One region of the Gluconacetobacter sp. genome, then DNA from elsewhere that is predicted to be linked to it. Evidence: predicted binding sites of a transcription regulator. Region 1 holds the regulator's gene; each other region holds the start of a gene.
What was found. The regulator LexA, encoded in region 1, represses DNA repair genes until DNA is damaged. The targets are predictions, from matches to a motif close to TGTTCTANNTANGTTC.
Positions count from the first base shown of each region.

Region 2: the regulator LexA is predicted to act here: its motif matches at 5,342-5,357, upstream of recA (recombinase RecA).
Region 3: the regulator LexA is predicted to act here: its motif matches at 5,626-5,641, upstream of ABF821_RS01155 (ImuA family protein).

Region 1 is NZ_JBDNXE010000080.1:4,933-16,865, reverse strand. Features, by position in the region: gene hisS (histidine--tRNA ligase) at 1-143, shown strand, start outside; gene prfA (peptide chain release factor 1) at 147-1,205, shown strand; gene ABF821_RS14115 (hypothetical protein) at 1,271-1,735, opposite strand; gene prmC (peptide chain release factor N(5)-glutamine methyltransferase) at 1,766-2,647, shown strand; gene ABF821_RS14105 (DUF4167 domain-containing protein) at 3,089-3,523, shown strand; gene ABF821_RS14100 (adenosylmethionine--8-amino-7-oxononanoate transaminase) at 3,738-5,003, opposite strand; gene bioF (8-amino-7-oxononanoate synthase) at 5,082-6,278, shown strand; gene ABF821_RS14090 (alpha/beta fold hydrolase) at 6,262-6,945, shown strand; gene bioD (dethiobiotin synthase) at 6,942-8,345, shown strand; gene ABF821_RS14080 (RcnB family protein) at 8,849-9,064, shown strand; gene lexA (transcriptional repressor LexA) at 9,212-9,958, opposite strand; gene glp (gephyrin-like molybdotransferase Glp) at 10,098-11,303, opposite strand; gene rpmG (50S ribosomal protein L33) at 11,463-11,630, shown strand; gene ABF821_RS14060 (FtsB family cell division protein) at 11,840-11,933, opposite strand, start outside.
Region 2 is NZ_JBDNXE010000081.1:5,273-17,205, forward strand. Features, by position in the region: gene ABF821_RS14150 (Fe2+-dependent dioxygenase) at 1-474, opposite strand, end outside; gene ABF821_RS14155 (tetratricopeptide repeat protein) at 636-1,406, shown strand; gene ABF821_RS14160 (anhydro-N-acetylmuramic acid kinase) at 1,427-2,536, opposite strand; gene coaA (type I pantothenate kinase) at 2,608-3,576, opposite strand; gene ABF821_RS14170 (hypothetical protein) at 3,808-4,239, opposite strand; gene recA (recombinase RecA) at 4,220-5,272, opposite strand; gene ABF821_RS14180 (gamma-glutamyltransferase) at 5,401-6,912, opposite strand; gene ABF821_RS14185 (DsbA family protein) at 7,081-7,887, shown strand; gene ABF821_RS14190 (hypothetical protein) at 7,944-8,762, opposite strand; gene ABF821_RS14195 (TonB-dependent receptor) at 8,804-11,773, opposite strand; gene ABF821_RS14200 (DUF4880 domain-containing protein) at 11,910-11,933, opposite strand, start outside.
Region 3 is NZ_JBDNXE010000002.1:95,326-103,601, reverse strand. Features, by position in the region: gene ABF821_RS01170 (error-prone DNA polymerase) at 1-3,116, opposite strand, end outside; gene ABF821_RS01165 (hypothetical protein) at 3,109-3,357, opposite strand; gene ABF821_RS01160 (DUF6504 family protein) at 3,357-4,889, opposite strand; gene ABF821_RS01155 (ImuA family protein) at 4,780-5,580, opposite strand; gene ABF821_RS01150 (SOS response-associated peptidase) at 5,719-6,363, shown strand; gene ABF821_RS01145 (hypothetical protein) at 6,464-7,066, opposite strand; gene ABF821_RS01140 (hypothetical protein) at 7,487-7,939, shown strand; gene ABF821_RS01135 (hypothetical protein) at 7,936-8,276, shown strand, end outside.

The DNA of each region.
Region 1 (11,933 bases):
TCGGTGCCACCCATGCCGTGCTGATCGGCGATGACGAAGTGGCGCGCGGTGTGGCCCAGGTGAAGGCGCTGGATGAAGGGTCGCAGAACGAACTGGCGCTGGACGCGGTCGCGCCCTATCTGGCCGGGGCGGTTGGCTGCTGAACCATGAGTCTTGACGACAGGCTGGACCGGATCGTTGGCCGGTCGGAAGAATTGCAGGACATGCTTGCCCAGGGGCTGGTGGGGGAGGCGTTCAGCAAGGCATCGCGCGAATATGCCGAACTGGAGCCTATCGTCAGCCGGATCGGTGCGCTGCGTCAGGCGGAGCGGGAAGCGCTTCAGTCCGAATCGCTGCTGGCCGACCCGGAAATGCGCGAACTGGCCGAGGCCGAACTGGGCGATCTGCGCGGCCGGATCGCGGAACTGCGCCAGGATATCCGCATTGCCATGCTGCCGCGCGACGAGGCCGACGAGCGCAGCGCCATCCTGGAAATCCGCCCCGCCGCCGGAGGGGACGAGGCCGCCTTGTTCGCGGCGCAACTGTTCGATGCCTATCGCCGCTATGCCGCCCTGCGTGGCTGGCGTTTTGAAGTGATGGAGTTTGACGAATCGGAACTGGGCGGCCTGCGCGAGGGGATGGCCACCATCGCGGGGCGCGGGGTGTTCGCCCGCCTGAAATACGAATCGGGCGTGCATCGCGTGCAGCGCGTGCCGGCGACTGAAAGCCAGGGCCGTATTCATACCTCGACCGTGACGGTGGCCATGTTGCCCGAAGCGGGCGAGGTCGATGTCCAGATCAATGACAGCGACCTGCGCATCGATGTCTATCGCGCTTCTGGTGCCGGTGGGCAGCATGTCAACAAGACCGAGAGTGCGGTGCGCATCACCCATCTGCCGACCGGCGTGGTGGTGGCGATGCAGGAGGAAAAGAGCCAGCACAAGAACCGTGCCAAGGCGATGAAGATCCTGATGTCGCGGCTATACGAGCGCGAGCGTGCCACCGCCCATGCCAGCCGCGCCGCCGACCGCAAGTCGCAGGTGGGGACCGGGGACCGGTCGGAACGGATCCGGACCTACAATTTCCCGCAGGGCCGCGTGACCGACCACCGGATCAACCTGACGGCCTACAAGATCGACCGCGTGATGCTGGGCGAGTTCGATGAATTCATCGACGCCCTGATCCAGGACGAGCAGGCCAGCCTGCTGGCCGCCGAGGGCCTATAACGACGTTGCTGGACCTGGCTTGAAACACACGCCGGATCGGTGCCTGCGCGCTGTTTCGGCGGGGTTCAGGACGTTGGGACCGAGCAGATTTCAGAGCGGCCGGGCTGGCGCTCGACCACCGAGGGGTCTTCCGGGTCGGCCAGATAGAATTCGGTGAAGTTGCGAGTGCCCAGCGCGTTCAGCGTGCGCCCTTCCGGATGGTGCAGGATGCCGCCGCCATTGACCTCATGCGTTTCCGTCCGGCCATCGGGCGTGCGTATGGTAATTTCGCCGCATAACGCATAGGTGTGGTTGATGCGCCCGGCGGCGGTTTCGACGTGGACGGCCCGTTGCGGTGCCGATGCGTCGAGCCGGATCGTGGCGGCGAGCTGTTCATCGACATAGAGGCGGGAGATTTCGAAAATCTCATTGTCCGCGCGACCGTCGACGACGGTGAAGGTGCCGGCCAGCGCAGGCTGGGACGCTGACGCCAGGACCGCGCCCGCGCCAAGAAAGATAAGGATTTTCCATGAACGGGACTGCGGCATCATGGTGCCAGAGTAGGACGGATTTCGCCTGAAATGAAAGAGGATGCGCTGGCGGTGCCGGGCGATGAGGCGGATCTGCGGACATGGCTTGGCTGGGGCGGAGTGCTATTGCGCGACGCCGGTGTGGACGATCCGCGTCGCGAGGCGCGGCTGTTGATGGCCCACGTTCTTGGCACCGATCTGGCGGGCCTGCTGGCGCGCACGCGGATGACCGCTTCCGAGCAGGCCGGTTTTCTGGCGGCCGTGCGGCGCCGTGCGGCGCGCGAACCGATGGCGCACATTACCGGACGCGCCGGTTTCTGGTCTCTGGAGCTGGAAACCTCGCCCGCGACCCTGATTCCCCGCCCCGATAGCGAAACGCTGATCGAGGCCCTGCTGGATCACTGCCCCGATCGCGAGCAGGTCCGCAGCGTGCTCGATCTGGGAACCGGGACCGGTTGCCTGCTGCTGGCGGCATTGAGCGAGTATGGCGCGGCCTGGGGGGTAGGGGTGGATATCGCGCCCGACGCTGCCCGCTTGGCCGCGCGGAATGCCCGGCGGGCCGGGCTGGAGGGGCGATGCGCGATGCTGGCGGGCGACTGGGCCGCGTCGATTCGCGGCGTGTTCGACGTGGTGTTCAGCAATCCGCCCTATATTCCGCAGGGCGATCTGGCCGGCCTGATGCCGGATGTCCGGGATTATGAGCCGGTGCGCGCTCTGGATGGCGGCGCGGATGGGCTGGATGCCTATCGGTTGCTGACCGGTGCCTTACCCATGCTTCTGGCGCATGATGGGGTTGCTGTTTTCGAAATCGGGATCGGGCAGGACAACAGCATGCCGGCGCTGGCGCGGCAATCAGGGCTGGAAATCGTGGATGTTCGCGCCGATCTGGGGGGGATTCCGCGTGCGGTCGTGATGCGGCATCGGCGGACGTGAGCGGTTTTTCGGGAAGATGGACCGATGAGCGGGAATGCCGCGCGATGGGGGTGTCGCCCTGTGGTTTCGGGCATCGGAGCGGAGCGGACTGGGTGGAGATACATCCGCTATGCATGGGGAATGCGCGCCGGATCGCCGTCAAACGGACTTTCTCCCCTGCCATGGAGTAAAAAACCATTTGGCAGAGCGGATATAAGGGCATAGATTACCGATGGAATGCGGACGGGGGTTTTTACCTTTCCGAGATGCCGCATACCGATCCTGAATGCATGAAAACGGAAATGACCGCACGGGTGCGTGCAGGGACCTGGGTCGTTGCATGATGCCGCAGGATCAGATGCCGGGCTGCACGCCAGGCACTCAGAATGACAATAGGGGATGGTTGGCCCCGGCGGGCGCAGGCAAAGAGCGACCGTTAACAGGAAAGTGCTGCGACAGCTTATGAACATGAAACGCATGCGGGGCCGGCACCATCGTTCGGGCGGCAGCAATGGCGGAAGTGTACGCCAGCAGAACGGCCAGATCCCCCTCAATCGTAACCATGTGTTCGACAGTAATGGGCCGGATCTGCGTATTCGTGGCACCGCCCAGCAATTGTTTGAAAAATACCTGCAACTCGGGCGTGATGCCAGCGGTTCGGGCGACCGCGTTATGGCCGAAGCGTATTTCCAGCATGCCGAACATTATTTCCGCATTCTGAACGCCATGACCCAGGCGGCGCAGCAGAACCAGCAGGAACGCCAGGAGCGGCATGTCCGCCAGCGCCCGATGGCGGTGACGGATGGCGACGAAGCGGCCGAGGATGGCGGCGAGGAAGCGACGGTCGAGAAAAATCGTCCGGGGTCGGATTCCGAACTGGCTCCGGTCGAAGCCTGATTGATCCGGGGACCGGCGGTAAACGCCGGTCCGTGCCTTTACCCTCTCAGCGCCTGACCGAACATGTGGGCTGGCGAGCGAGAGCGGCCTGTTTCGGGCCGCGCCCGAAATGTGTTTCCGAGCATCGGAGCGGAGTGGCCCTGATGGCCATGAGCACCGAAGCGCAGGAAACGCGCGGGGGACACGCCGCCAGCGCGCATGTTCGGTCAGGCTTTCAGGGGGCTTCGGCCAGCACGGTGCGGATCGCGCCCGTCAGCCGGGCCAGTTCCGCCTTCGTCACCGTGAAAGCCGGTGTGAGATAAACGATCGAACGGAACGGGCGCACCCACACGCCCTGTTCGACCAGCCTCGCTTTCAGGCGGTTCATGTCGTTTATGCGGTCCAGTTCGACCACGCCGATCGCGCCCATGACCCGCACGTCTCGCACGGCGGGCAGGTGGCGGCATGTCTCCAGTTCATCGCGCATCTGCTCTTCGATCGCCGCGACCTGTTCCAGGCGCGGTTCGCGTTCGAACAGGTCCAGCGAGGCATTGGCGCAGGCGCAGGCCAGCGGGTTGGCCATGAAGGTGGGGCCATGCATCAGCGCATGCATCGGGTCGTCCGACAGAAAAGCCGCGAAGACATGGGCCCGCGCCACGGTGGCGGCCAATGGCACCGTGCCGCCGGACAGGGCTTTCGACAGGGTAACGATATCCGGCACGATATCCGCCTGCTGGCACGCGAACATGGTGCCCGTGCGGCCGAAACCGGTGAAGATCTCGTCCAGGATCAGCAGCACGCCGTGGCGGTCCGCAAGGTCGCGCAGGCGCCGCAGGGTCGCGGGGTCGTGAAACAGCATGCCGCCCGCGCCCTGGACCAGCGGCTCGACCAGGATTGCCGCCACGCGCTGCCCTTCGGTTTCCATCAGCCGTTCCAGCGCGGCGGTCGTGTGGTCGTCGCGCGGCAGGTCGGTGATGAAATGCTGGGGCAGGATGCCGGCGAACAGGCTGTGCATGCCTTCCTCCGGGTCGCACACCGCCATGGTGGCCAGCGTATCGCCGTGATAGCCGCCGCGAAACGCGACCAGGCGGGTTCGGCCTGACTGGCCCCGGTTCAGCCAGTATTGCATCGCCATCTTCATCGCGACCTCGACCGCGACGGAACCGGAATCGGAAAAGAAGACGCGCTCCAAATCGCCCGGCAGCAGGTCCGCGAGGCGCCGGGCCAGGCGTAACGCGGGCTCGTGCACCAGGCCGCCGAACATGACGTGCGGCATGCGCGCGAGTTGGTCGATGGCGGCCTGACGGATATGGGGGTGATTGTAGCCATGGCAGGCGGTCCACCACGAGGCGATTCCGTCCACCAGTTCGCGCCCGTCGGCGAGGCTGATCCGACAGCCGTCCGTCGCGATGGCGGGTATGGGGGGCGAGGCCGTTCGCATCTGGGTGTAGGGCAGCCAGATATGCGGCAGGCCGGCGTCGAACCAGTCCGGTCCGGTCATGGGGCATGTTCTCCTTGGGGAACGGACGGCAGACTGGAATTGACCCGGCCCATAGGGTCCGGCACAAACCATCGCTTCATGACCCGTTTCGATGCATTTTTCCAGACCGCGCTGGAAGGACTGTCCCGCACGCATTTGCGGCGCGATCTGCGGCCGGTGGAGCGAGACGGCCCCGTGCTGGTCCGGCGTGATGGCGCGACGCTGCTGAATTTCTCGTCCAACGATTATCTGGGCCTGTCCGTCCATCCGGCGCTGACGGCGCGTGCCATCGACTGGACGCAGCGGTTCGGTACCGGCAGCGGGGCGTCGCGCCTGGTGACGGGAACGAGCGAACAGCATCGGCTGGTCGAGGAAAAGCTCGCGCGCTTCAAGGGGACCGAGGCCGCCCTGCTGCTGGCATCGGGGTGGCAGGCCAATGCCGCGATCCTGCCGGCCCTGTTCCGGCTGTCGGTGGAAGCGACCGGCGCGCCAGCCGTGGTGTTTACCGACCGGCTGAACCACGCCAGCCTGCATCATGGCTGTCAGGCAGCCGGTATCCGTCAGATCCGGTTTGCCCATAACGATCTCGGCCATCTGGAACAGATGCTGGAGCGGCATCGCGACCGGAAGGGCCTGCGCTTTATCATCACCGAAAGCGTGTTCAGCATGGATGGCGACCGGGCGGATGTCGCCGCCCTGAAGGCGCTGGCCGGTCGGTATGAGGCGTTCCTGTATCTGGACGAGGCGCATGCGACGGGCGTGCTGGGGCCGGAGGGAAGGGGCCTTTCCGCCGAGGCCGGCGGGGTGGATCTGGTGATGGGCACCTTCAGCAAGGCACTGGGCGGGTTCGGTGCCTATGTCGCGGGCTCGCGCGCGCTGTGCGACTGGCTGGTCAGTACGTGTTCGGGCTTTATCTATACCACCGCGCTGCCGCCCGCCCTGCTGGGCGCGATCGACGCCGCGTTGGATCTGGTGCCGGCACTGGATGCGGAGCGCAGCCATCTGGCGTCTCTGGCGGCGCATTTGCGGACGGAACTGGGGGGGCGGGGCTGGTCCACCGGCCTGTCCTCCACGCAGATCGTGCCGGTGATGGTGGGGGATGCCGGGCAGGCGCTTGCCCTGGCCCGCACGCTGGCCGCGCAAGGCATTCTGGGTGGCGCGATCCGGCCGCCGACCGTGCCGCCTGGGACGGCCCGTATCCGGCTGGCGTTGAGTGCGGCGCATGATGAAGGGATGCTCGACCGTCTGCTACGGGCGCTCGACGAAGGGGCGCGGGAGCATGGCATTGTCCGATGATGCGGCGCCGACGGCGCTGTTCCTTGTCCATGGCTGGGGGTTCACGCCGGATTTCTGGCAGCCTGTCCGGGCGCGGCTGGGCCGGGTCGAGACGACGATGCTGGATTTCGGCTTCTTCGGGCCTGAGAACATGACGGCGCGGCCGGCAGGACGGCATGTGGCGGTTGGCCATTCGCTGGGTGCGTTGTGGCTGCTGCTGAATCCGTCCCCCGATTGCGTCGGGATGCTGCTGATCAACGGTTTCACCCGGTTCGGCGCCACGTCCGATTATCCGCAGGGCATTCCGCGTCGTGTGATCGAGCGCATGATGCGCGGGTTGGAGCAGCATCCGGATGATGTGGTCGCGACCTTTCGCGGGCGCGCGGGAATCGCGCCGCCAGCACCGGGTCCGGCGCGGGCGGCGCGGCTGGACTGGGCGCTGGAATTGCTGCGGGATGCCGACGCGCGCGGCATATTGGACGGGGAGGCGGGTGCCGCTTTGCCGCCGATTCGCGTGCTGGCCGGCGGGGAAGACCCGATTGCCCCGCCCGCGATGGTCGAGGCGGGCTTCCGCGACCATATACCGGTCGAATGGATCGAGGGGGGCGGGCATCTGCTGCCGCTGACCCATCCCGACCGATGCGCCGCCGCGATCGCTGGCCTGATGGCGGAAGCGGGCCGGCCATGAGCGTGCGCAAGCAGCGGATCGCCACCCGTTTCGGTGCGGCTGAGACATATGACGATGCGGCGCGGGTGCAGCGGCTGGTGGCCGCGCGGCTGGCCGAACGGATTGCCGCCGCCGGCGGCGCGCCTATGCGCATTCTGGAACTGGGGTGCGGCACGGGGTTTCTGAGCCAGCATCTGCGCCGCCTGTTTCCCGATGCGGACCTGACGGTGAGCGATCTGGCACCGGAAATGCGCGACCGTGCCCTTCGCCGTCTTGAGGACCAGCATGGGCAGGGCGACGTGCGCGCCCTGGTGCTTGATGCCGAGGCGCCGGAAGCGGCAGGCGAGGGGTACGACCTGATCTGTTCCAGCCTGTCGATGCAGTGGTTTACGGACCGCGCCGCGACTCTGGCGCGACTGGCCGCCATGCTGGCGCCCGGCGGCATGATGGCGTTCTCCACCCTCTGCGCCGGCAGCTTCGACGAGTGGCGCCGTGTCCATGCGGCGGCGGGCCAGGAATGCGCGATTTCGGCCTATCCGGCCCCCGAGCGGCTGGCGGAGGATTGGCCGCGCGGGGGGCAGGGTTTTTGGGAAGTCGAGACGATTCTCGATCGTCCGGAAACGGCGCTGGCCTTTGTTCGCGAACTGCGCCAGATCGGCGCCTCGCTGCCGCGTGAGGGCGTGCGCCCGGTCGCGCCGGGTATGATGCGCCGCCTGTTGCGCGATCTGGAGACGCCGTCGGGCGTGACGGTGACGTACGGCGTCGGCTACGGCCTGTTTCGGACGCCTGCACGCAAGGGAGTCTTCGTGACGGGCACGGATACCGGGGTCGGCAAGACGCTGGTATCCGCCTGTCTGGTTCGCGCCTGGGCGGCGGAGTATTGGAAGCCGTTCCAGACCGGAATTGCCGAGGACATCGCGGACAGCGTGACGGTGGCGGCGCTGGCCGGGTTGGAGCCGGCGCGCCTTCATCCACCCGCCGCGGTGCTGGCCGCGCCGCTTTCGCCTTTCGACGCCGCCGAGCGGGAAAATATCGTGCTTGATACCGCCACGTTGCGCCTGCCCGCCGCTCGGGGCGAACGGCCGTTGGTCGTGGAAGGGGCGGGGGGCGTGATGGTGCCCGTTGCGCCGGCGTGCATGATGATCGACCTGATCGCCCGCTTCGCGCTGCCGGTTGTACTGGTCGCGCGCAGCCAGCTTGGGACGATCAACCATACGCTGCTGACCTTGCAGGCCCTGCGTCGGCGGGGAATTGCCATTGCCGGGGTGGTGTTGAACGGGCCGCCGTCCCCCGAGGCGCGACGCGCCATTACCCTGTTCGGCGGCGCGCGGGTGCTGGCGGAATTTCCCCATCTGGACCGGATCGGCCCGGCGCAGGTCGATGAACTGGCCAGGCTGCTGCCGTCGTTCGCGGCGCTCTGATATCGGGAAGCCGATCGGTAGGGCGATCCCGGCCGCGTGCCGGGCGTGTGGGCGGACGTGACGGTCGGGGTGGCTGTGCCACGCTTTTTTCCAGGCATCTTGTAACGCGGGATGCGGGATTGCGTCTGGATTTCGCCACAAGTCGGCAACATGATCCGTGCCAGTAAAAGGAGAATCCGGTGAAAGCAAAACTGGTGACCGGCCTGGTTCTGGGCTGTCTGATTGTGGGCGCGTCGGTTACTGCTGACGCGCAGCGTGCTCCGGATGGTCCCGGCGGTCCTGGTGGTCCTGGTGGCAGGCCGGGCGTATATGACGGGCGTGGCGGGCCGGGCGGCCAGGGTGATAATCGCGGTCGTGGCGGTCCCGGTGGTGGGCCAGGCGCGTATGACGGGCGTGGCGGGCCGGGCGGCCAGGGAGAACATCCGCGTCGTGGGGGGGCCCGGTGATGCACGGGCGGGGGGCCTGGCTATGACCGTCGCGGTCCGCAATATGGCGGCGGTCGGATGTGGAGACGTGGGGATCGCTATGACGGCCCGCGTTCGGGCATGTGGCAGGTGCAGGATTGGCGGCGTTATCGCGGCCTTTATGCGCCGCCGCCCGGATATTATTGGGTCCAGTATGGAAACCAGTTCCTGCTGACGGCTCTGGCGACGGGCATTATTTCCAACGTGATCGCGAACGCCTATGGAGCGGGACCTATGGGACCGGCTCCTTACTGACCACACTGACGACCTGCCGCTTCGCGCGGCAGGTCTTTGGTGTTTTCTTTGGTCTTTGTTTGATGGTTCGGGAAGCCTGACAATTTGTCAGAGCCAGCAGGCCCGAGGCTCTGCCGCCGATATTTCAAAGGCTGCTTAACACCGTCATCAATAACGGCGCAGCAAACCCACCAACGACCCCTGGATGCGCACCCGGTCGGACGGCACGATGCGTGATTCGTAACGGGCGTTGGCGGGTTCCAGGGCGATCGTGCTGCCACGTCGACGCAGCCGTTTCAGCGTGACTTCCTGATCGTCGATCAGTGCGACCACGATCTGTCCGTTATTGGCGGTGTCGCCCCGGCGGATGATGACGGTGTCGCCGTCGAGAATCCCGGCCTCGACCATCGAATCGCCGGCGACTTCCAGCGTGTAGTGATCGCCACGACCCAGCAGGTTGATCGGTACCGAGACCTGAGCCCCGGTCTCGCGCAATGCCTCGATCGGCTGGCCGGCGGCGATACGGCCGTAGAACGGCAGGCCGACCGCCTCGGCATCGGTCGCGATGGGGGCGCCCGCCAGCCGGCCGGCGAAATCGCCTTTGATGACATTGGGCACGAAAGAATGATCGACCGCCTCTGGCGCCGGGCTGGTCGCGATGGGGGCGCCGACAGGTTCCCGTGGCGTGGCGGGCGAGGCCATTTCCGGCAGGCGCAGGACCTCCAGCGCCCGGGCGCGGTGATGGCGACGTTGCAGGAAACCCCGCTCCTCCAGCGCCGAGATCAGCCGGTGGATGCCGGATTTCGATCGCAGGTTCAGCGCATCCTTCATTTCGTCGAAGGAGGGGGAGAACCCCGTCTGTTTCAGGTGCCGGTCGATGAACAGCAGCAGTTCATGTTGCTTGCGCGTCAGCATTGGCACCCCGTGACCCAGTCGTTCCGTCAGTCGGCCAATCCGTTGTCAACAGAAGGGAACAAACAGGAAACCGCCTTGTTGTGTTCTATATTGGTTCCCGCCCGTCCGTCAATATCATTGCCGTTATGGAAATGGGTGGTCAGATCGAGAGTGTGTCCAGCCTGATGATCCGGCAGGGCGTGCCCGCGCGTGCGGGGGGGGCGTGAGGCGGACGCATGATCAGGGCGTCGCTGCTGGCCAGTGTGTGCAGCATCGCCGAATCCTGGCGGCTGAAGGCCGTTGCGATCAGGCCGCCATCCGGCGCGCGGGAGAGGGTGGCGCGCAGATAATCGGCCCGCCGGTCGTTCTCCGGCAGGTCGCCGCCCAGAATCGCCATATCCTCGGGCAGGTGCGGGGCCGTGTGCCCGGCCAGCGTGCGAATCGCCGGCAGGGCGAAGACCAGGCCGCAGACCAGGGCGGCCACCGGATTGCCCGGCAGCCCCAGGACCGGCACCCGGCCGATCCGGCCATGCATCAGCGGCTTGCCGGGACGCATGGCGATCTTCCAGAAATCGACCGAGAGCCCGATCTGCTCCAGCCCCTGCTGCACCAGGTCGTAGCGGCCGACGCTGGCGCCGCCTGCCGTCAGCAGCAGGTCGGCGGTTTCGATTCCCTGGGCCAGACGGGCGATATCCGATGCGGTATCCCGTGCGGACGGGAGCATGACCGGGACGCCGCCGCAGGCGCGCACCAGGGCGGCGAGCATCGGGGTGTTGGAGTTGGCGATGCCGCCCGGCGCGATCGGCTCGCCGGGCAGCGCGATTTCGTCGCCTGTGGACAGGATGACCACGACCGGGCGTCGGCGCACGGGAACCCAGGCATGGTTCGCCGCCGCCACCAGCCCGATATCCCGCGCCGTCAGTGCCCGTCCGGCCGGGACGACGACCTGCCCCTGGGCGAAATCCTGCCCCTGGCGGCGGATATACTGCCCGGAACCCGGTGGAACGGTGACCGTGACCGCGCCTTTATCCTCCTGGGCGTTTTCCTGGATGAGGATCGCGTCGGCGCCATCGGGCACCAGGCTGCCGGTATAGATGCGCACGGTTTCACCGGGGCCGACCTGGCCGGCGAAGGGATGGCCCGCCGGGCTCTCGCCCACCAGCGACAGGACGCCGCCCGGCGTGCAATCGGCTGCCCGCACCGCATAGCCATCCATGGACGAGACATCGGCCGGCGGGTTGTCCAGCCGGGCCACGATGTCGGCAGCGACGATTCGTCCCCAGGAATCGGCCAGGGGTACCAGTTCCGGCCCCGTGGGTTCGAGGTCTGCCAGGATACGTGCCTGGGCTTCGGCGACACTCAGCATCGGTCCCAATTCTCCCTTATTCGACGGGCCTGCACACATATCTGCTCGATTCGTGCGACTAACGCTTGACCTGGGGGCTCTGTATGCGCATTTTCCGCCGACTTGAACCACTGCTGCACCTGATTGTTCCAGCAGCGGCGGAGCAGTGCTGAGGATTCCATGGCCAAGACCAACACCATTCAGATCAAGCTCGTCTCGTCGGCAGACACCGGGTATTTCTACGTCACGAAGAAGAATGCCCGTGCTCAGACCGGCAAGCTCGAGATGCGGAAATACGACCCCGTTGCGCGCAAGCACGTGGCCTTCCGCGAAGCGAAGATCAAATAATCCGCTCTATTCCGCGCGTTTCGCGTGGGATAGGTCGAAAAAAGGCCGGGCACCCTGCGGGGTGGCCGGCCTTTTTTTGTTTCGGGGGCTGTGTTCGCGCATGCGCTTGGTTGCGGCTGTTCGACAAGCCGGCCCGCCGAGCGAGAATGCTGCGAAGCGCGGAGAATATCGCTCAGGATCTTCGGCGGGAGGACGTTGCAGACAGCCGGCTAGAACAGCCGGTCGTGCGGGCCGTAGGGGATGACGAGTTCGTCGGGGCGCGCCAAGTTGAGCATTGCGCGTGACCGTTCGTCCAGCGTGTCG
Region 2 (11,933 bases), on a different contig from region 1:
CACCGTGGTGTCGTAAACGATCATGTCGCCGGCCGGCAGCTTGATCTCCTGCACGCCCGACGCATCATGGATCCGCAACGCGCCTCCCTCGTACTCCTCCGGGTCGGTCAGGAAGAGCGTGGACGACACATCCGTGCGGATGCGCATCCCGCCTGAATTGGGGATCGGCCGGATGGCATTGTCCACATGCGCGCCGAACGACATGCCCTCGTCATAGCGGTTGAACAGCGGCGGCACGACACGCAGCGGCACGACAGCACTGTTGAACAGCGCGTTCCGCCCCAGCGCACGCAGCACGATCTCACCGAGCGACCGATGCAGCGGATGGTCCAGCGGAATCTGTAGATTATGCTTGGCCGACGCCGATTGCGGCCCCGCCGTCACCTTCCCGTCCGCCCACGGCGCGTCAGCCAGCGCACGACGACAATGCAGGACTTCCTCGGCCGAAAGAACATCGGGAATATGCAGCAACATGGCAGTCTCGATCAGGGAGCAGGCCCGGCCGAGCATGGACGGCCGGCATGGACAACATGGCGAAGCTGCTGAATAGCCACATTGCAACAGATTATCAATTGCACAATTATTCCGCCCATGGTTTGTAACCGTCGATTGCCAATCGTTACGGGTTCCAGCACATGCGGATTGTCCATGCCCTGAAGAAGGCCACCCGCCGGCGCCGATCAGACCGGGAAACACCCCCCACCCTGCCCGACATCATCGAGGCGATCCGCACCCGCGCGGCGCAGGGCCATGTGGCGGAACAGGTACGCTGGGGCGATATCCTGCTCGACAGCATCTATGTGCCGCGCGACCCGGCCCAGGCACGGCAATGGTACGAAATCGCGGCCTCGGCCGACTACGCGCCCGCCCATAACATGCTGGGGCGCTGCCATCATTTCGGCTGGGGCGGCCCGCCCGACCTCCCGGCCGCCGCCGCCAGCTACAAAAAGGCCGCCGATCTCGGCGATCTCTGGGGCTGCTACAATCTGGGCATCATGACCATGCGCGGCATCGGCATGCCGGCCGACCTGCGCCGCGCGCTGGAGCTGTTCCGCAGCGCCGCCGAGCGCGGCCACGCCAAGTCGATGAACCTGGTCGCCCGCTTCACCGAGGAAGGCTGGCACACCGAACGCGATCCCGCGCTGGCCCTCCAATGGTATCGCCGCTCGGCCGAAGGCGGCGATTATCGCGGACAGCATAATTACGCCACGGCCCTGCTGGCGATGGGCGGCCGCGCCCAGGCGCTCGAGTGGTGGTGGCGCGCGGTGGGCGATGCAACCTCGGACGTGCTGCTGGCCATGGCGCGCACCCTCCACACACTCGGCCCGGACGGCGACCCCGCCCTGCTGCAACAGGTGCACGACCGGCTCGATACCCTGGGCATCCCGCACCCCGTACCGGCCTGATCCCGCACAGGGCGGCCACCCTACCCCTGCCGCAGACGCGCCAGCACCCGCGTCGCGGCCACGGGCAGGCCCCGCTGCTCCACCCGGCCTCCACTGACCGGCCGCTCCGCCCCGGTCGTCCCAGGGAAAGAGAGCGGAAGCCCCCGCACGGCCCGCGCGGCGAGAAATCCGAAGCACTGGGCCTCCAGCGCATCGCCATCCCACCCCACCGCCTCGACCGGCGCCACGGCGGCCCCCAACGTCTCCCGCAATCCATCCATCAGCACCGGGTTATGGCGCCCCCCACCGCACACCAGCCAGCGACACGGCTGAAACGGCAGCGGCAGACTGGCCACGGCCCGCACGGTAAAGGCGGCCAGCGTCGCCGCCCCATCGGCGGGCGAAAGCGGCGCCAGCAGATCCATCGCCCGATGAAACGCCAGCCGATCCAGCGATTTCGGCGCCGGCCGGGCAAAGAACGGGTCGCCCATCAGGCCCGCCAGCACGGCAGCATCGACCCGCCCCGCCCGCGCCAGCGCGCCGTCACGGTCACAGGGTACGCCGGTATGGCGCATGGCCCAGTCATCCAGCAGCGCATTGCCCGGCCCCACATCGCAGGCCAGCAACGCCCCATCCGCCCCGATCAACGAGACATTCGCCACCCCGCCGATATTCAGCACGGCCAGCGGGCGCGCCATCCCCCGCGCCAGCGCCTGGTGAAAGACCGGCACCAGCGGCGCCCCCTCGCCTCCCGCCGCGAGATCGGCACTGCGGAAATCATGCACGACCGGCACCCCGGTTTCCAACGCCAGCAGGCCGGCATCACCGATCTGCCAGCTTCGCGGCTCCGCCGGACGATGCAGGATCGTCTGACCATGAAAGCCGATCAGCTCGGCCGGCCAGTCCAGCGCGCGCACGGCCGCGACATGCAGCAGCGTCAGATCCCGCTCCACGGCCAGCAGCTCCGGGTCATCCCCCCGCAGGCTCCCCGCACGATCGAGAATGGCACGGGTCCGCGCGCGCAACTCGGGCGGGAAAGGAATGGTCACCGTCGGCCCGGCCGCGCCGACCGCCACGCCGTCCGTCTCGATCCCGGCGGCATCCACCCCATCCAGCGACGTGCCGCTCATCAGACCGATCACACGGACCATAGGCCCCACCCCCTGCGCAACAGCGGCAAGCCTATCCCACCCAGCCACATTCCGGAACCGGGCCACCACCATCAGAGATAGCGCAGGCGAACCTCGCTGATGGCGTGCGACCGCGCCTTGCGCATGATCAGCCGCGCGCGTTCGCGCGTCGGCAGAATATTGGCTTCCAGATTGGGCAGGTTGATCCGGTTCCAGATCCGCCCCGCCACCTGCCCGGCCTCGGCGGGCGAAAGGTCGGCATAATGATGGAAATAGGATGTCGGCTTGCGGAACGCGGTGCGCTGCAACAGCAGAAACCGCTCCACGTACCACGATTCGATATCGCTGGTGGTCGCATCCAGATAAATCGAAAAATCGAAATAATCCGACGCCACCATCGACCGGTCGGTACCGGTCTGCAACACGTTCAGCCCCTCGAAGATCAGGATATCCGGCCGGTCCACCGTCTGGAACCGGTCGGGCACGATGTCGTAGGCTTCATGCGAATACAGCGGCACTTCCTGCAACCGCTCGCCCGCCTTCACGGCGGCGAGAAAGCCGATCATCCGCCGCAGGTCGTAGCTCTCCGGAAAGCCCTTGCGCTGCATCAGGCTCCGCTCTTCCAGAACCCGCGTCGGCAGCAGAAACCCGTCCGTCGTCACCAGATCGACCCGCGGATGGTCCGGCCAGCGCGACAGCACGGCCTGAAGCAGCCGGGCGAAGGTGCTCTTGCCCACCCCCACGCTGCCGGCAATCCCGATGATGAACGGCACCGAAATGCGCGGACAGCCCAGAAACGCACTCTCCACCATGCTGTTCAGGCCGCGCGAGGCCATCACATACAGGTTCAGCAGGCGTGACAGGGGCAGATAGACCTCGGCGATATCCGCCATCGACACGGGCTCGTTGCGGCCGCGCAGCGCCGCGATATCCTCTTCCGACAGCGAAAGCGGCACATTGGCCCGCAACGCCGCCCACTCCGCACGCGAAAAATTCAGATACGGAAGCGGCGGATCGCCATCGCGCGACATCGACCCCCAGGGAGGCATACGGAGCATCATGGATCTATATCCGCGCCGGACAGATGCCGCCGGGTCTCGTGCCAACAACCGTCATGAATCCGCTTCCCCCGGATGGGCCATCATTCCGGCCTCATTCAGCGCGGCGTAACACCAACGGTTGGGGCGATCCAGTGGACCGCACTCCCCCACCCGGCCGATCCGGCCAAAAAACGCTGAAAACCGCCATAGTCCGCCACGCTCATGACAGAGACGTGACCCACGGCCGCCAAACTAACGCCCGCTCGTCGTCTGCCCACGGTTACGGGCGCCATAACTCACCTGCGTATCGGGGATAACGTAATGGCCGCCCTCTTCCTTCTCGCCGTCATCGCCGGCGGCATTGGAATCGAACCCGGACGCGATCATCTGCATGCCCCAGGCATCGGGGAGCGGCTGGTAGTCGGGCTGCCGCCCCGCCGGCGCGGCAGACATGGGCTGCGACCCGTCCGCGTTCCGCCTGCCATCGGCCGATGCCGTCTTCTTGGCATAGCCCGGCCGTTCCTGCCCGCTGAACAGGGTCAGCGGCGGCACATCAATCGACTCTCCATCCGGCCGCTTGAACCCGCAGGCCGTCAGACCGGCCAGCAGAACCAGCAAAGCAAGGCCGCGCGGCCCCGCCTGCCGGCTTATCGCCCCGCGCCGGTCACTCGGCGTCGGCAACATCCTGTTCACCGGGGGACACCAGCATCGCCTCGGCCACCACGCCCGCCTGCTCGCGCACGCGCCGCTCGATATCCGCCGCCATCTCAGGGTGCTCGCGCAGGAACTGCTTGGAATTTTCCCGTCCCTGGCCGATCCGCTGACTGTCATACGAGAACCAGGCCCCCGATTTCTCGACAATGCCCGCCTTGACGCCCAGGTCGATCAGTTCGCCCATCTTGCTGATCCCCTCGCCATACACGATGTCGAATTCGACCTGCCGGAACGGGGGGGCCATCTTGTTCTTCACCACCTTGACGCGGGTCTGGTTGCCCACGACCTCGTCCTTGTCCTTGATCTGCCCGATCCGGCGGATATCCAGGCGCACCGAAGCGTAGAATTTCAGCGCGTTGCCACCCGTCGTCGTCTCCGGGCTGCCGAACATGACGCCGATCTTCAACCGGATCTGGTTGAGGAAGATCATCATGGTGTTGGAACGCGAAACCGTCCCGGTCAGCTTGCGCAGCGCCTGGCTCATCAGCCGCGCATGCAGGCCCACATGGCTGTCGCCCATGTCGCCTTCCAGTTCCGCGCGCGGCACCAGGGCGGCAACGCTATCCACCACCAGCACGTCGATGGCGCCCGAGCGCACCAGCGTGTCGGCGATTTCCAGCGCCTGCTCGCCGGCATCCGGCTGGCTGATCAGCAGATTATCGACATCCACCCCCAGCTTGCGGGCATAGCCGGGGTCCAGCGCGTGCTCGGCGTCGATAAAGGCGCAGACGCCGCCCTTCTTCTGGGCCTCGGCGATCGCATGCAGCGCCAGCGTCGTCTTGCCCGAGCTTTCAGGCCCGTAGATCTCGACGATACGGCCACGCGGCAACCCGCCGATCCCCAGCGCGATATCCAGCCCGAGCGAGCCGGTGGACACCACATCCACCGCCTCGTTGGCGCGCTGGCCAAGCCGCATCACCGATCCCTTGCCGAACGCGCGTTCGATCTGGCTCAGCGCGCCTTCCAGCGCCTTGCTCTTGTCAATGCCCGGTGCCTGCGCCATCGCCCTCAATCCCGTTCCGATATCATGAAAACCCCGGGTTCTCCCCGCCACACCCCGGCGGTCCCGCTCAGACAAAACTAGAACAAAACATGATCATCCACAAGCGGCACACCCACGCGGCCGATCCGTCAGTCCGACCCCACCGACAGGCCGGCCGACCGCGCATCGGTGCCGCCGGCGCAGCTTCCCTCGCCGCCCGGCAGGCCCGCCGGGCAGGAAATGGCATTGATCCGCCCATCGGCCGTCACCGGCCGCGCCCCCGGCTTCTCGCCGCCCAGAACCTGCTTCATTTCGGCGGCAACCGCGTCGGCGGCATCGTTCTGCCCCGATCCCGTCACGGCAGCCCGGAACCGGTTGCCCTCGCTGGCGATGGCGGCCGTCAGCAACGGCGGCGGCAGGCGCTTCGGCGAAGCGCCCATCACAATGCCCGTGCCACCGGCGACCCGGCCGATGCCGAACAGATTATCCATCGTCAGACTGCACGCCACGGCCCCGCCATGCCGATCGACCACGGCAAACGAGGTCGAGGCCGGCAGATGCGGCAGGCTTCCCCCATTGGGGACGGTGCCGGAATCGACCACCGCCTGCGCCCGCGCCACCAGTTCGGCGCCCGACTGCACCCCGGCCGCCTGGGCGCGCCACGCGGCCACCGCCGACTGGCCAACCCGGTCGCTCGCGCCTCCCGCATTCAGGGCACGGAACGCCACCGCGCTGCCCAGCCCGCCATCGGCGGGCGGCGGCAGGAAGCCGACCGTCACCTGTCCCGCACGCACAGTCAGCGGGTCGGTCTCCGCCGGCACGGCGGCGCGCAGGTCCGCCACGGTCAGACCACCGCCCGCCCCCTGGCTTCCGGCGACGAACGAGCGCGCCAGCGCCCCGTTATACAGGTCGCCCACCCCCATGCTCCTGATCTGTTCCAGCACGCCGGTCAGGCGTTGCTGCACCAGGGTGTCGCCCTCCGCCAGCACCTTGCCGTCGCCCCGGCTGAAGATCGCCCGCGCGCCCGGATCGGCCAGCAGCGGCCGCTGCACGGCCGCGAGGTCGGTCGCCAGCGCCCGGCTGACCGAGATGCCGCCGCGCGCCAGTTCCAGCGCCGGGGTCAGGGTTTCGCCAAACTCCACGCTGCCATAGCGCAGATGCATCAGATACAGCCCGCGCGCCAGCGTCGGCACCGCCGCCGGGCGGTCGACCGGCGCGCCACCCGGCTCCGGCGCCGTCGATCCCGCGACCGGCAGGAACAGGAACGCCCGCCCACCGCCGGAATCGCCGGGCCGCCACGCCAGACAGGCCCCGCCTCCGCCCAGCGAGGCCCGAGACGGCAGCGTCACCGCCAGCGTCATCCCCAGCGCCGCCGCGGCGTCAGCCGCATTGCCGCCCCGCGCCAGAACATCGCGGGCCACCATGGCCGATTGCGGCTCGTCCGAGACGACATTGCCGATATAGCCGGTCAGATAGGTCGGCCCTTTCGGCGCGTCGGAGCCACTGCCGAACAGGACCTGGCTGGCGGTCCTCACGGGGTCGTTGAATGTCTTGACCGAACATCCGCCAAGCGCCGTCGCCAGGACCGTAGACAGCAGCAAGGCCCCGCAACGACGCAACGGGTGGTTCAGGGGACGTTCACGCACGCACAGATTCTCCATTGCCGCCGTCATGCCCCGGCACGAAAAGCCCGGACTATCCGGAATTAGCGGTCTTCTGGAGCATCGGCAACTCGCCATCTCCCCGCCGCCCTTCCGCACCCCCCCATTCTGCTCTACAGACACCCTCCAACACCGCCCGATACGAAACCCGAGCGCCGGAGGCCGCCCTTGTCATTCTTCTCGTCCCGCAGCCTCCCCGGACTGCGCACGGCCCCTGGACTGCGCACGGCCCTTCCGGCCGGCATCGGCCTCATGCTGGCCCTGTCCGCGCCCGCCTCCGCCCGCGCCGACGACAGCTTCACCCCCGCCCAGCGCAAGGAAATCGTCGCCATCGTCCGCGACGCGCTGAAGACCGACCCCTCGATCCTCTCCGACGCGATCACCGCCCTGCGCGCGGGCGCCGAGGCGCAGGAGCAGACCCGCACCCGCGACGCGCTGCTTGCCCACCGCGCCGCCCTGACCACACCCGCGCCGACCGACGCGATTCTCGGCGCGCCCGATGCCCGGACCACGGTGGTCGAATTCTACGATCCCCGCTGCCCCTACTGCCGCAAGGTCCTGCCCGACCTCGACCGCCTGGTGCATGACGATCCCAATGTCCGCATCCTGGAAAAGGTGATTCCGGTGCTGGGTCCGGCCAGCGTACTGACGGCGCAGGCCATCGCCGCCGCCGCGCTGCAAGGCGGTCACGACGCCTATTTCCGCATGCAGCGCGCCGTCATGACCGACACGACGAAGCCCGACACCGCCCGCATCCGCCTGCTGGCGAAACAGGCCGGGCTCGACGCGGACCGCCTGGTGTCCGACATGGCCGGCCCCGCCGTCGCCGCCACCCTGCGCGCCAATGCGGAACTGGCCGAGGCCATCCACCTGGAAGGCACGCCCACCTTCGTCTTCGACGCCCGCTACGTCATCCCCGGCGCCGTCGATTACGACGGCCTGAAAGCCGCGATCGACAAGACCCGGCATAACTGACCGCCCGCCCTCCGCTCCCTGCCGGCCTCCTGCCGGCAGGGCCGCGCCATCCCCCGCTACCCGCCGTTCGCGCCAGCCCGCGCGATCACGCTCTCGACCATGGCCGCGCGCCGGCGATCGATCGTCCAGATATGGTCGGGATGCAGAACGTCCCAGTCGAACGCCTGACCATTGGTGGGCAAAGGCAGGGTATCGAGATGGACCAGCCGCCCACCCGCCTCCGGCAGCGCCAGAACATAGAGTTCCATCCGGTCGTGACCGGTCACATAAAGCCGGCCATCCGCTCCCCATCGCCCGCCTGACGAACTGAAATGGCCGAACCGCTCCAGCACATCCTGCGGAAACAGCCATGCTTCCTGGCGGACGAACCGCGAATCCATCCGTACCAGAACGGTCGATCGATGGTCGCGCGGCGCCTCACCGCCCTCGCCGTCATAATTGGCGAAACAGGCCCACCAGCTTCCTCCGTGCCAATCGATCCAGGTCAGCGACCCCAGCCCAGGCCCGAAACTGTGCGACCGCACATGCCGCATCGTACGCGCATCGAACCACTCGACGGAACTGGTCATCGGCGTGTTCGGATAGTTCGACATCGCGCAGACCAGTTCGCCCCCCGTCACCTGGCAACTGTTGATATGGATATAAAGGGCAGGATCCCCCTCCCACGATCCGACGCGCTGCCCCGTCGCACGGCTATATCGACCGATGCGCCGGTTCTGCACGGCGTAGAGAAAGGCGGCATCGTTGGCGACACCCTGCGTCGCCTCCGGCGCCGGCACCACCCGAACGATTTCAGGCGCCTGGACGATAGGCACCGGGGCGACAGGCTCCGCCGCGACAGCCCCCGTCGCAGTCGCCACCGTCCCCAGGGCCACGGCCAAGACCCAGCAAGATTTCCGGAACACCCTGTCTATCCTCACATCTTCGGCTGAAACCGCACGCCGAACCAGAGGCTCCGCCCCGCCGGGTGCATATCCTGGATCAGGTTCGCGCTCGGCCCCATCCGGGTCTGATACCCTTCATTGGTCAGGTTCTGCACCTGACCCGTCACGGAGATCCATTTATTGATCCGATAGCTCAACTGCATGTCGAGCTGCGCGCGCGGCTGCATCCACATATCGAGCCAGTTCGCCGAACCGGACGTATAATAAAGATATTTTCCAGTCATGTTGTAGGCGAAGCGCGCTTCGAAATTCCGGTCCGAATACAGCAGCGACGCATTGTAGATATGGTTCGGCTGATTCGCCAACCCGCCCATCCGCCGCTGCGATCCGTCGCTCATCTGCTCCTCGAACCAGCCTTGCAGAAAGGTCGCATTGAACGAAACACCGAAATTCTTCAGCACCCCCGGCAGAAACCCGAACTTCTCCCGCACCAGTTGCAGTTCCAGCCCGCGCAATCCGGCACCCGAGGCATTGAGCGGCTGCGAAATAATGGCCTGCTCGGTAATCCCGTTCATCGTGGCCGTGCCAAGCGTGCTGCGGGTATAGATCGCATCATGGATATCCTTGTAGAACAGGCCGAGCGACAGCATGGTGTCGCGCCCCGGATACCATTCGTAAGCCAGATCGTAATTCCATGAATGCAAGGGCTTCAGGTTCGAATTCCCCTGGGAAATCGAATAGGTGCCATTGCTTTCCGAGGTCGTGGTGGCCCCGCCGATCTGGTTATAGTTCGGCCGCCCCATGGATTCCGTAAAATCAGCCCGGATCTTCATGCGCGGAGTAATCGTGAACGTCGTCAGCACCGAAGGCAGCATGTAATCATACTGCGCCGTGCGGGTCTGCGGCAGATATTGCGTCGTCCCCCCCGATGTCACGGCATTGATGTTGGAGACGTTCGTAAACGTATGATCCCAGCGAAAACCGCCATGAATCGCAAACCAGCTATTCTGCCATCCGGTCTGGAAATACAGCGCCGTAATCGATTCCATCAGGTGATAATACGCTTCCTTGTTGGTCGGGGTCTCGTCCAGCTTGCGAAACAATTCCGGATGATTGTCCAGCACGGCATGCGCCTTGGCCGGATCGACATAGTAATATGTCAGTCCCGGCGCCGAGAATACCGAACCGGTCCTGGGGGTGATGTAATTCTGTAGGCTTCCGATCTCCTGCGGGGCATCTCCTGCCATCGGCGCCCAGTCATTATATGTTTCGGTATGCTGGACATTGGTCATGGTCTGCGTGGCCCCAGCACCCAGCCAGAACCCGCGCCCCAGATCCCAGTGCCAGTCACCGCGCAGAAAGCGCAGCTTCGTCTGCAAGGAATATTGATAATCCCTGAAATAGCGCGGCCCGTAATTGTTCAGATCGTTCGCCGCCGCCAGGTCATTGAAATAAATCGAAGGCACGCCACCCGTCACGGTATAATTGTACCCATAGGGCGCGGAATAGCTCGTCTTGTCTTCAGAATTACCGGTATTGCTGTATTTCATGCCGGTATTCCACTTGAACATCCAGTTCGACAGATGGTCCTTGGCTTCCGAGTCCGCCGCCACGAGGTCAAGCTTCATATGGTTCGTGATGTCATAATGAAGATTGCCATTCACGAAGAACGTCTGATGCGTTTCCGGCTGCACGGAGTCGCCAAACTGATACTGCCCCAGCGTCAACGCGCCGGTATCGGGCGTCGCTCCGGCAATCCAATGACCTGACGGCATCGAAAGCGCCTCATTGCGCGTCTCCTGATCGACAGCGTGAAAATAGCCGCCGGACAACGCCATGGACAGGCGCGAGGTCGGCCTCCACTGCAATTTCCCGTTCAGGCTGTAGCGTTTGTAGGCATCGTCGAACGCATAATCCTGCACACGCACCGGCACGGCGGCCGCGCCGGGGGCATGGGCGGCGGCGTCGGTATTGACAGGATTGCCCGAGGCCGCACCCGAAGCCCCGTAATACGCCCATCCATCGCCCGACGAATCCCCCGGCAGAATGGCATGTGCCGCCGAGTTGAGTTCCTGATAACTCCCGGCCAGGACCAGGCCGAATTCGCGATTCTTGCCAAATACGCGGGTAACGGTTCCATCCACGCGCCAGTTCTCGCGACGCGGCTCCACGACGGTGCCAGACTGGTTGTTCCAGCCGCCAAGCAACTGCACGTCGGCGGAATTTCCGTATTCATAAGCACTTTTCGAGAGCATATGGACCTGCCCACCCAGCCCCTGCGGATCGTTGTAGGCATCGATGGTCTTGAGAACCTGCAATTCGCCGACCAGGGAAGACGGAACCAGATCCAGCCGCATGCCGCGCTGCGGCGAGGTGACATTGTCCGCCGATGCCAGTTGGGCGCCATCCAGCGTGATCAGATTATAGGAATTATCCAACCCGCGAATGGTCACGTTCTCCATCTGGTTGTCGGAGCGGCCGTCATTCTGGCTCGGCAGGACCGAAATACCCACCATCCGCCGTGCCGCCTCGACAATCGTCAGGTCCGGCGCCGAGCGGATCTGCTGGGCGCTCAACGTATCGAAGATCTGGTCGCTCGTCCGCTTGGTCAGCGTATTGTCATGGACCGCCGAAACGACGATCCGCTCGCCATCGGGTTTCACGGCCTCCGCACGATGCGTCGCCCCCAGTATCAGAACGGAATCATGCCGCGACTGCACGGCCAGCCCGGTGCCCGCCAGAAGATGCGACAGCGCCTGCTCGGCGCTCATCACCCCATGGACGGCATGGGCCTGTATCGTCCGGGCCGTTTTATCACGGAGCATGACCTGCATGTCCGCCTGCCGCCCGAAGATAACGGCGGCACGGGAGACGGGCATGGCGTCGATATCGAACCGGCGCGCCTGGGCACGGGCAGAGGCGAGCGAAAGGCCGAGCGTCAGTCCGGTAGTCGTCAGAAGAATTGCAGCGAAACGCGCATGCGGGAACGATGAATGCGACACGGTTTTTCATATCCATCAATGATACGTTCCCCTACTCGATCCCGCAGAGCGCAAAACCCTCCTGTCAAAACCCCCTTATTTTTATTAAGCTTTTCTGACAGAAAATCTTCAGCCTCCAAAAGGCGGCAAGTCCGTGTCAGCGCAGTTCCAGCCCCCGCCC
Region 3 (8,276 bases), on a different contig from region 1:
CCGATCCGACCGAGGTCGGCCGTGAGGTCCTCGAAGCGCACGGCGACGACATGGATGACGTCGCCCTCCCGCTGAAGAAGTCCATGCACGGCGACCATGGAAGCGCCGATTACGATACGCCGTTGCGCTTCCATGCGGTCCTTCCACACGACCAGATTGGCGGTGCCAGTCTCGTCCTCGATCGTCATGAACAGCACCCCCTTGGCCGTCCCCGGGCGCTGCCGCATCAGAACGATGCCCGCGACGGACACGCGGCGTCCATCGCGCAGCGTGCCCAGGGCGCCGCAAGGGGTCAGCCCGCGGCTGGCCAAGCTCTCGCGCAGAAAGGCAACCGGGTGCCGGCGGAGACTCAACCCGACCGTTTGGTAATCCTCGACAACCTCTCCGCCTTCGGAGAGGTCCGGCAACACGAATTGCGGCTCGATGATTTCCGGCTCGGGCCGGTTGCGTAGCGCGTCGGCCGCGGCGAACAGCGGCAAGGGATTGTCGGCCAGCCCCTTGATCTCCCATAGCGCGGCCCGTCGATTCAGACCCAGGCTGTGCAGGGCGTCCGCCTCCGCAAGCCGTTCAATCGCCGAGACCGGGATGTTGGCCCGCCGCCAGAGGTCATCCACGCTCTCGTAGGGCGAGGTCCGGTTGGCAACGAGTTGTGCCGCATGGTCGTTGGACAGTCCCTTTACCAAGCGAAAGCCGAGGCGGACCGATTGCCGTGGGCTACCCGGCCGGCCTTCGAGGTTACAGTCCCAGCGCGACCGGTTGACGTCGATCGGCCGGACATCCACCCCATGCTCGCGAGCGTCACGAACGATCTGCGCCGGCGCGTAGAAGCCCATCGGCTGGCTGTTGAGGAGCGCGGCGCAGAACACATCGGGGTGGTGGCATTTCAACCAGGCCGACGCGTAAGCCACCAGTGCGAAGCTGGCCGCGTGACTCTCCGGGAAGCCGTAGCTGCCAAACCCTTCTAACTGGCTGAACGTGCGCTCGGCAAACGACTGCTCGTAACCCCGATCGACCATGCCCTGCACCAGTTTGTCGCGAAAAACCGAAACGCCTCCGGTAAACTTGAAGGTCGCCATAGAACGGCGAAGCTGGTCCGCCTCTCCGGGCGTGAAGCCCGCGCAATGGATCGCGACCTGCATCGCCTGCTCCTGGAACAGCGGCACGCCAAGGGTCTTCCCGAGAATGGCTTCGAGGGCTGGCGAGGGGCAATCGGGGTCTTCCAGTCCTTCGCGCCGACGGAGATAGGGATGAACCATGTCGCCCTGGATCGGCCCAGGCCGGACGATCGCCACCTGCACGACCAGGTCATAGAATGTCGTCGGCCTCAGGCGCGGCAACATCGACATCTGCGCCCGGCTCTCGATCTGGAATGTGCCGAGCGTGTCCGCCCGGGAGATCATGGCATAGGTCCTGGCGTCCTCGGGCGGGATGGTGGCGATATCCATCCTGATCCCGAAGCGGTCATCGAGCATCTCGAAACACCGGCGCAGGCATCCCAGCATGCCGAGACCCAGCACATCGACCTTCATGAAGCGAAGGACATCGATATCATCCTTGTCCCAGGTGATGATCTGCCGGTCTTCCATGGCGGCCGGCTGCACCGGGACCAGTTCGTCGAGCCGATCCCGCGTCAGCACGAAGCCACCCGGATGGGTGCCAAGCTGCCGGGGGAAGCCGATCAGCTGGCGCGCCATGTGCAATGTCAGCGCCAGACGGCGATCACGCAGGTCGAGATTGATTTCCTGCGCCCGTGCGTGAAGCAGATCGGGATCGTCCAGTGCCGAGCCAAGATGCTTGGCCAGTTGCGCGGTCACGTCCTCCGGCAGGCCGAGAACCTTGCCAACCTCGCGTAGCGCGCCGCGAGGCTGGTAGCGCATGACCGTCGCACACAGCGCCGCGTGGCTTCGCCCATAGCGCCGGTAGATCCACTGGATCACTTCCTCCCGTCGGTCGCTTTCGAAATCGACGTCGATATCGGGGGGCTCATTCCGCTCGGCCGAGACGAAGCGCTCGAACAGCAGGCCGCTGCGGACGGGATCGATCGCGGTGATGGCCAGCACGTAACAGACCGCCGAATTGGCGGCGGACCCGCGCCCCTGGCAGACGATACCGAGTGAACGCGCGTACTGGACGATCGTGTTCACCGTCAGGAAATAGGGCGCGTAATCCAGCCGGCCGATCAGATCCAGCTCGTGCTTGAGCTGCACCAGGACATTCTTCGGTGTGCCGACGGGATAGCGGCGCGGCAAGGCTTCGCGGACCAGGCGCGTCAGTGTCGCCTGCGGCGTCTCGCCGGCGACCTCGCTCTCGGAAGGATACTGATATTTCAGATCCGCCACGTTGAAGCGGCACCGCGTGGCGATCGTGCGCGTGGCTGCGAGCGCCGCCTCGAAGCCAAGGTAGAGGGCCACCATTTCGTCCGGCGATTTCAGGTGCCGGTCCCTGAAGGGCTCACGGTCGGCCCCGAGCCGATCGAGCGGCGTTCCCACCCGGATCGCCGTCAGCACATCCTGCAGGATATGGCGCTGCGCGTCGTGATACAGCACGTCGCCGATGACCACGGTCGGCACACCCGCGCCGCCGGCGAGATCCATCAGGGCATGGAGGCGCGCCAGATCCCCGGGGCGCCGACGCAGGGTCAGTCCAAGATAGGCGCTGGCGATCCCGCCTTTCCGCTCCAGGTCCCCGAGGCGGCTCAGGGCGCGGGTCAGTTTGGCATCCGGCATATCCGGGAGCAGGATGACGACGAGCCCGGCGCCGCCGGCCTCCAGGTCCTCCCAGGTCAGGGTGAACATCTGCCGCTCGCCCCGCTTGTGCCCAAGCGTCAGCAGACGGCATAGGCGCCCCCAGGCGGCCCGGTCGGTCGGGTAAGCAAGGAGCGCATTCCCGTCCGTGAGGTCGAGATGCACGCCCGGAACCAGGCGCACGCCGTTCTCCTCGGCCGCCACATGCGCGCGGATGATCCCGGCGACCGAGTTGCGGTCCGTGACGCCCAGAGCGTCGTAACCGAACGCGGCCGCCCGGCCGAATATCTCGTGCGGGTGGCTTGCGCCTCGCAGGAAGGAGAAATTGGTCGCGACCTGCAGTTCGACATAGGGTGCAGCGCTGTCAGCCATCGCCGGGCTGGCGGTCGGTGTTCGGATGGCGATGCTGGCTGGTATCGGGCAGCGCGGCGCCGGTGCCGCACCGCACCAGCCGGAAACCGCAACGACGCAAATGCTCGACCAGCCGCTCGGCGACGATGCGGGCCATCAGCTCGTCAGCGTCATGGACACGCCGTCGGCCGTCATAGCGCAGCGCGTGGCTGAGGGCGTCCGCGATCTCGGTCGGATCCGCCGGCTTCATCTCCTCCGCCATCAGAGCACACCATGGACGAACCAGGAGAGGTCGCCTGACCATCCATGGACACCATCCCCTTGCCGGAACAGCCAGAAACGGCATCCCTCATCGTCCTCGACGACCCAGTAATCGCGGACCGCGCCATATTCGTCGGCGTCGTGCCACCATTCGCCATGGATCCGTTCCGGGCCATCGGCCGCCCGCACCCGATGGCGCTCGCCGCGCCACACGAACAGGCGTGGCGGGTCGGCCGGCAACGTGCCCAGCACCAGGATCGGTTCGGGTGGAGAGAACAGCCGGGCAGGGCGCTGGGCGCTCCATTGCCATGCAATCGGAGTCCTCTTCCGCCCGCTCGCGTCGGGCAGCGCCACCCGAACCTGCGTGCGCTCAGGGAGATGTGAGCCGGCCTCAGTGAGGCGATAGATCTGCTCTATACCCTCGCGATTCCGCAGTCGATCGATCAGGCAGCCAAGATCCTCCGCCCCCTGTTCCGCAGCCAACAGCCCTCCCATACGGCCGTCGGCAGGGATCGGCTCGATCCGGACGACGACGAGCTGCATGGCCTCAATTCCGAATCCCGGCTCGATCGTCTCGATCCGCTCCCGCAGCAGCCGGGCAATATGCGCCGCTTCATGGGCCGGCGCGGCCAGGCCGACCCGACAGACCTGCACCGAGGCGTCCACGCGTTCGCATGCCAGATCGATCAGCCGGGCACCCATGCCCCTCTGCACCAGTTCCTGCGCGGCATCGTCGACCAGGACGTCGATCACCGTGGCGATCGCCTCGGCCGTCCCGATCGGCTCGACGAAACTGCGCCGCGGCGCAATCGCATCCCTTGGGCGCAGCGGCCGGATCGGCTCGAAGACGGTGCCCATCGCCTGGTCCAGACGCCGCATGAGGTCGGCACCAAAGCGCCGCGCCAGGGGCGCTCTCGGGGCGGCCTGCAGGGCGCCGATGGTGCGCAGGCCGAGCCGTTGCAGGCCCTCTTGCGTCTGGCTGGCCAGACGCAAGCCCCCGACCGGCAACGCGGCCAATGCGGCGCCCTGGCCGCCGGCTGGCAGGGTGATGCGGTCGTTCCGCCCGTAGCGGGCAAGTGCATGCGCTGCGCCCGGCGTCTCGGCGAGGGAAAGGCGACAGGTCAGCCCCAGCGAGGCCAGACGACCGGCCAGCGTATCGAGCATCGGGGCTTCGCCGCCGTGCAGGTGATCGCATCCCGTACTGTCGATCCAGATCCCATCGGGCGGATCGATGGCAACCAGGGGCGACAGCCACAGACACCATTCGGCAAGGCGCTCAAGAGCGCCCGCATCGGCGTCTGCATCGAGCTGGGGCGTGGACAGGTCCGGAACCAGCGCCCGGGCGTGCGTCAACGCCATCCCGGGCACGACCCCGGCCGCCCGCGCGACGCGGTCCGCCGCAGCCACAACATGCCGGCGTCCATCATGCGTATGCAGCGCCAGTCCCGACTCTGCCGGCTCGTCCGGATTGCGCCGGCGCCATAGGTCCGTGTGCCAGCCCGGGAGCCAGAGGGAGATGATGCGGCGTGACATAAGGAGGAATCTCACAGGACCAGGACGCGGAACGGCCGCCGCGTTGACGCAGCAGCTCGATCGTCCAGCGCTCGGGACCAAGGGGAAGGGGGGCGGTCGACGCTGAGAACGGCAGAACGCAGGGCGCTCCGCGAATCCGCCAACGGGTCTGGCAGGCACTTGGCGGCAGGCGGCCGGTATCGGACGGCGCGGACTCGCGGTGCAGCAGAAAGCCGCTCGTGCTGCCCGCTTCCGCAGCCAGTTGCAGGCGTCGCGAAGCCGTCAGCGAGAGCGCGGTGTCGAGATCCGCGACGACTGCCGTCACCGCCCGTTCGCGGAGAATGTCCTCACACAGACCCGGCACGTTTTCGGGCCTGGTCTCGATGCAGATCACCCTCCCGGCGTCCAGTCCGGCCGGCCTGATGCCCGCCAGATGCAGATCCAGGTAACGTCCGGAGATCCAGACGATCTGTCCCTCGGTATCCGCCAGGATCGAGGCGATGAAGCGGGATGGCTTGGCCGCCACACGCAGGTCGCTGCCGGCGCCGTAGAATTCATGCACGACGCCACATGGCAGGCCGCCTCCGAGGTGCCGGTCGACGTCGGACAGACCGGTGCGGAGATGGCGTGCGGCGTCGGATACCCTGGATCGGCGTTCGATCCGCGCGATCTGTTCGCGCAGCAGTTCCATCGTCTCTGTGTGCTGGTTCATCGCCGCTCGCTCCCGCTCCCTCAGGATCGGGCGGATCATAGACAGGAACAAAAAGAGAACACAAGCGATTCATTCGATGGACGGCGACGCCGGAAGTACGCTCTGCTCGTCCAGGCCGCAGCCGGAAGAGGTGGGACGATGTGCAACCTTTACGCCATGGAGAGTTCGTCATCGGCGATCCGCGCGGCCGCAGCCGCGATGACTGATCGCACTGGCAACCTGCCGACGATGCCCTCCATCTATCCCGACTATGCCGCACCGATCGTGCGGAACGGTCCGGACGGCCGGGAACTGGTGATGGCCCGATGGGGTATGCCCTCTCCGGCCTTCGCGCTGAAGGGTCACAAGGTCGATCGCGGCGTCACCAATATCCGGAACACGGAATCACCTCACTGGCGCCGCTGGCTTGGGCCGCCGCATCGCTGCGTGGTGCCGTTCACGGCCTTCGCGGAAAACGGCCTTCTGCCTGACGGGCGGATCCAGCCGGTCTGGTTTTCTGCCGCGGAAAGTCGCCCCCTGCGGTTCTTTGCCGGCCTGTGGACGTCCTGGACCTCTGTTCGGAAAGTGCGCGAGGGAGAAATTACCGCCGATCTCTTCGGCTTCCTGACGACGGAAGCCAACGCTGTTGTGGCGCCCGTTCATCCGAAGGCGATGCCGGTCATTCTCGAGACGGCCGAGGAGATCGCGCTCTGGCTGGACGGGCAATGGGAGGAAGCCGCTGCTCTTCAGCGCCCTCTGGACCCGGACCATTTGGCGCGTCTCGACGTCGCGTCCACCCCTTAACCGTGTCGTCGTGCGCCAATTCGGACACAAACCCATTCCCTCAGTCGGATTGCCGGACGCCTTTCCGCGCTGCGCGGGTCGTTGGATGCCCCACCCATGATCAGAAGCCGTCGGACAACGGTTTCAAGGTATCTTCGGGGTAGCGGCCACCCCTCGCGCGAAATGCCATCCAGGTTTCATATCCAAGAGGGCTGATCCCAAGAAGATCGGGCGATGTGTGCAACAATTGCAGGAGCCCGAGCCGGAGCAGAGGCTGGATTGTGCGATCCCCGAACTCGTCGGTAAGATTCCGCGAACCTCCGACGATCAATCGCCAGCCAGGTGTCCCGCGAACCGTCGTGATCGGTTGCAGACAGCCGCTTGATTCTACTTGCCCATCCTCGCCCAGGATAAACAGGCAACACGTCCAGAAGGCATTGCGAGGGCGAGGCGGAATCAGCAACCAGTCTACTGGACCATCACGTCCTGACTTGGTCGGCCCTGACTTGGTCGGCACAGCCGACGCAAAGGTTTCATCAGCTTCGTGCGCGGCGATGAAGCCTTCTCGAAACGCGCGTTCCAGCGCTCTCGCGATAGCACCGGCCGTATCTACCGAGAAACCGTCCCGCCGGTCATTGCGATCCTTCGCAACGATCCCTCGGGCAATGTCCCGGAACTGCGCGGTTCGGTAAGCGTCCCTTCTGGGACGGCGGCTCTCAGCCATGCGCCCCACCATGACAATCTGATCGGACGCATCGTAAGTCGATCGAAAGCCTCGCGGTCAAGATCGAAATGAGGTTCATTGAAAAGCGAGGATCTTCCTTGGGGTTCGGGTGCCAGACCGGCGCAGCGACGGGAAGCGCCGCAATCGCCATTTCACTTGTGTCCTCAACGGTCATCCGTGCAGTCGCAAAATTGCCGCCCTTGGCCCCTGTACCGAGCGGCGCTGAGGGCATCGGTCAGTGCGATGTTCTTCCCGGCCTGATTTGTGGTCCAGGCGGCAGAGTTCAGGGCGATCATGCGGGCCACAACGTGCATGCTTCAAATGACAAGGGGACGGGTTTCATAGATTGCGTTTGCATGTTTTATAGATCCCATGCACATTGAACCAAGATATTATCACCTCCCTATAAGGAGTTCAGTCATGCAGACCATGACGCTTGAGCAGCTTCGCGCCGCAAGCGATTCCGGCGGAGTGGACGGCGTGACCCTGAAAGGGCGGGGCGGGGCGTTCCTCGTGCAGATCGCCACACGCAGCGGGGCCACCGCCTTGCTGGCGAAGGCCCGCAGCAACGAGCCGCGCCGGTTCGGTAATCCCGTTGCCGCCTTGAACGTCCTGCGCGACGTGGGCATTACCTTCGGCCAGTTCGACGCCAGCGAGTGGAACCCGGCCGAGAAAGAGGAAACCGCCGGCAACCGTGGCCGGGCCGAAGCGATGCGCAAGGCGCACCAAGCCGCCGCCTACACGGGATGGCTGGCCGCCGAGATTCAGGACGCCATCGACGACCCCAGGCCCAGCATCCCGAACGATGACGTCATGGCGGGGATGGATGCCCACATTGCACGCCACAAGACAGCAGGAGGGCAGCGCGCATGAGCTTCGATGTCTTCGCCGCGCTCGCTCAGCCCGGCGCCTCTGTCACCGTGCACAACGTCCGGCTGATCGATGTGCAGCCGGCCGAAGGCGGCCATGAGTTGCTGACCATCGAGCATGCCGGCACCACGCGCGAACTGATCGGCGGCGGGCCGTGGAGCCACGAACACAGCCACGGCAATGTGGGGAGGTTCGGCTACATCGTGCCGGCGCAGCCCTTCGGCCGCGAGCTACCGGCCGGCGCGTGCTACTTCCGCGACTACATCGACCAGAGCCTGCAGCGCGTGCCCGAGCTGGACAGCCACGAGCGGGCGACCCGTGACGACGGCCCCGCTTTGGA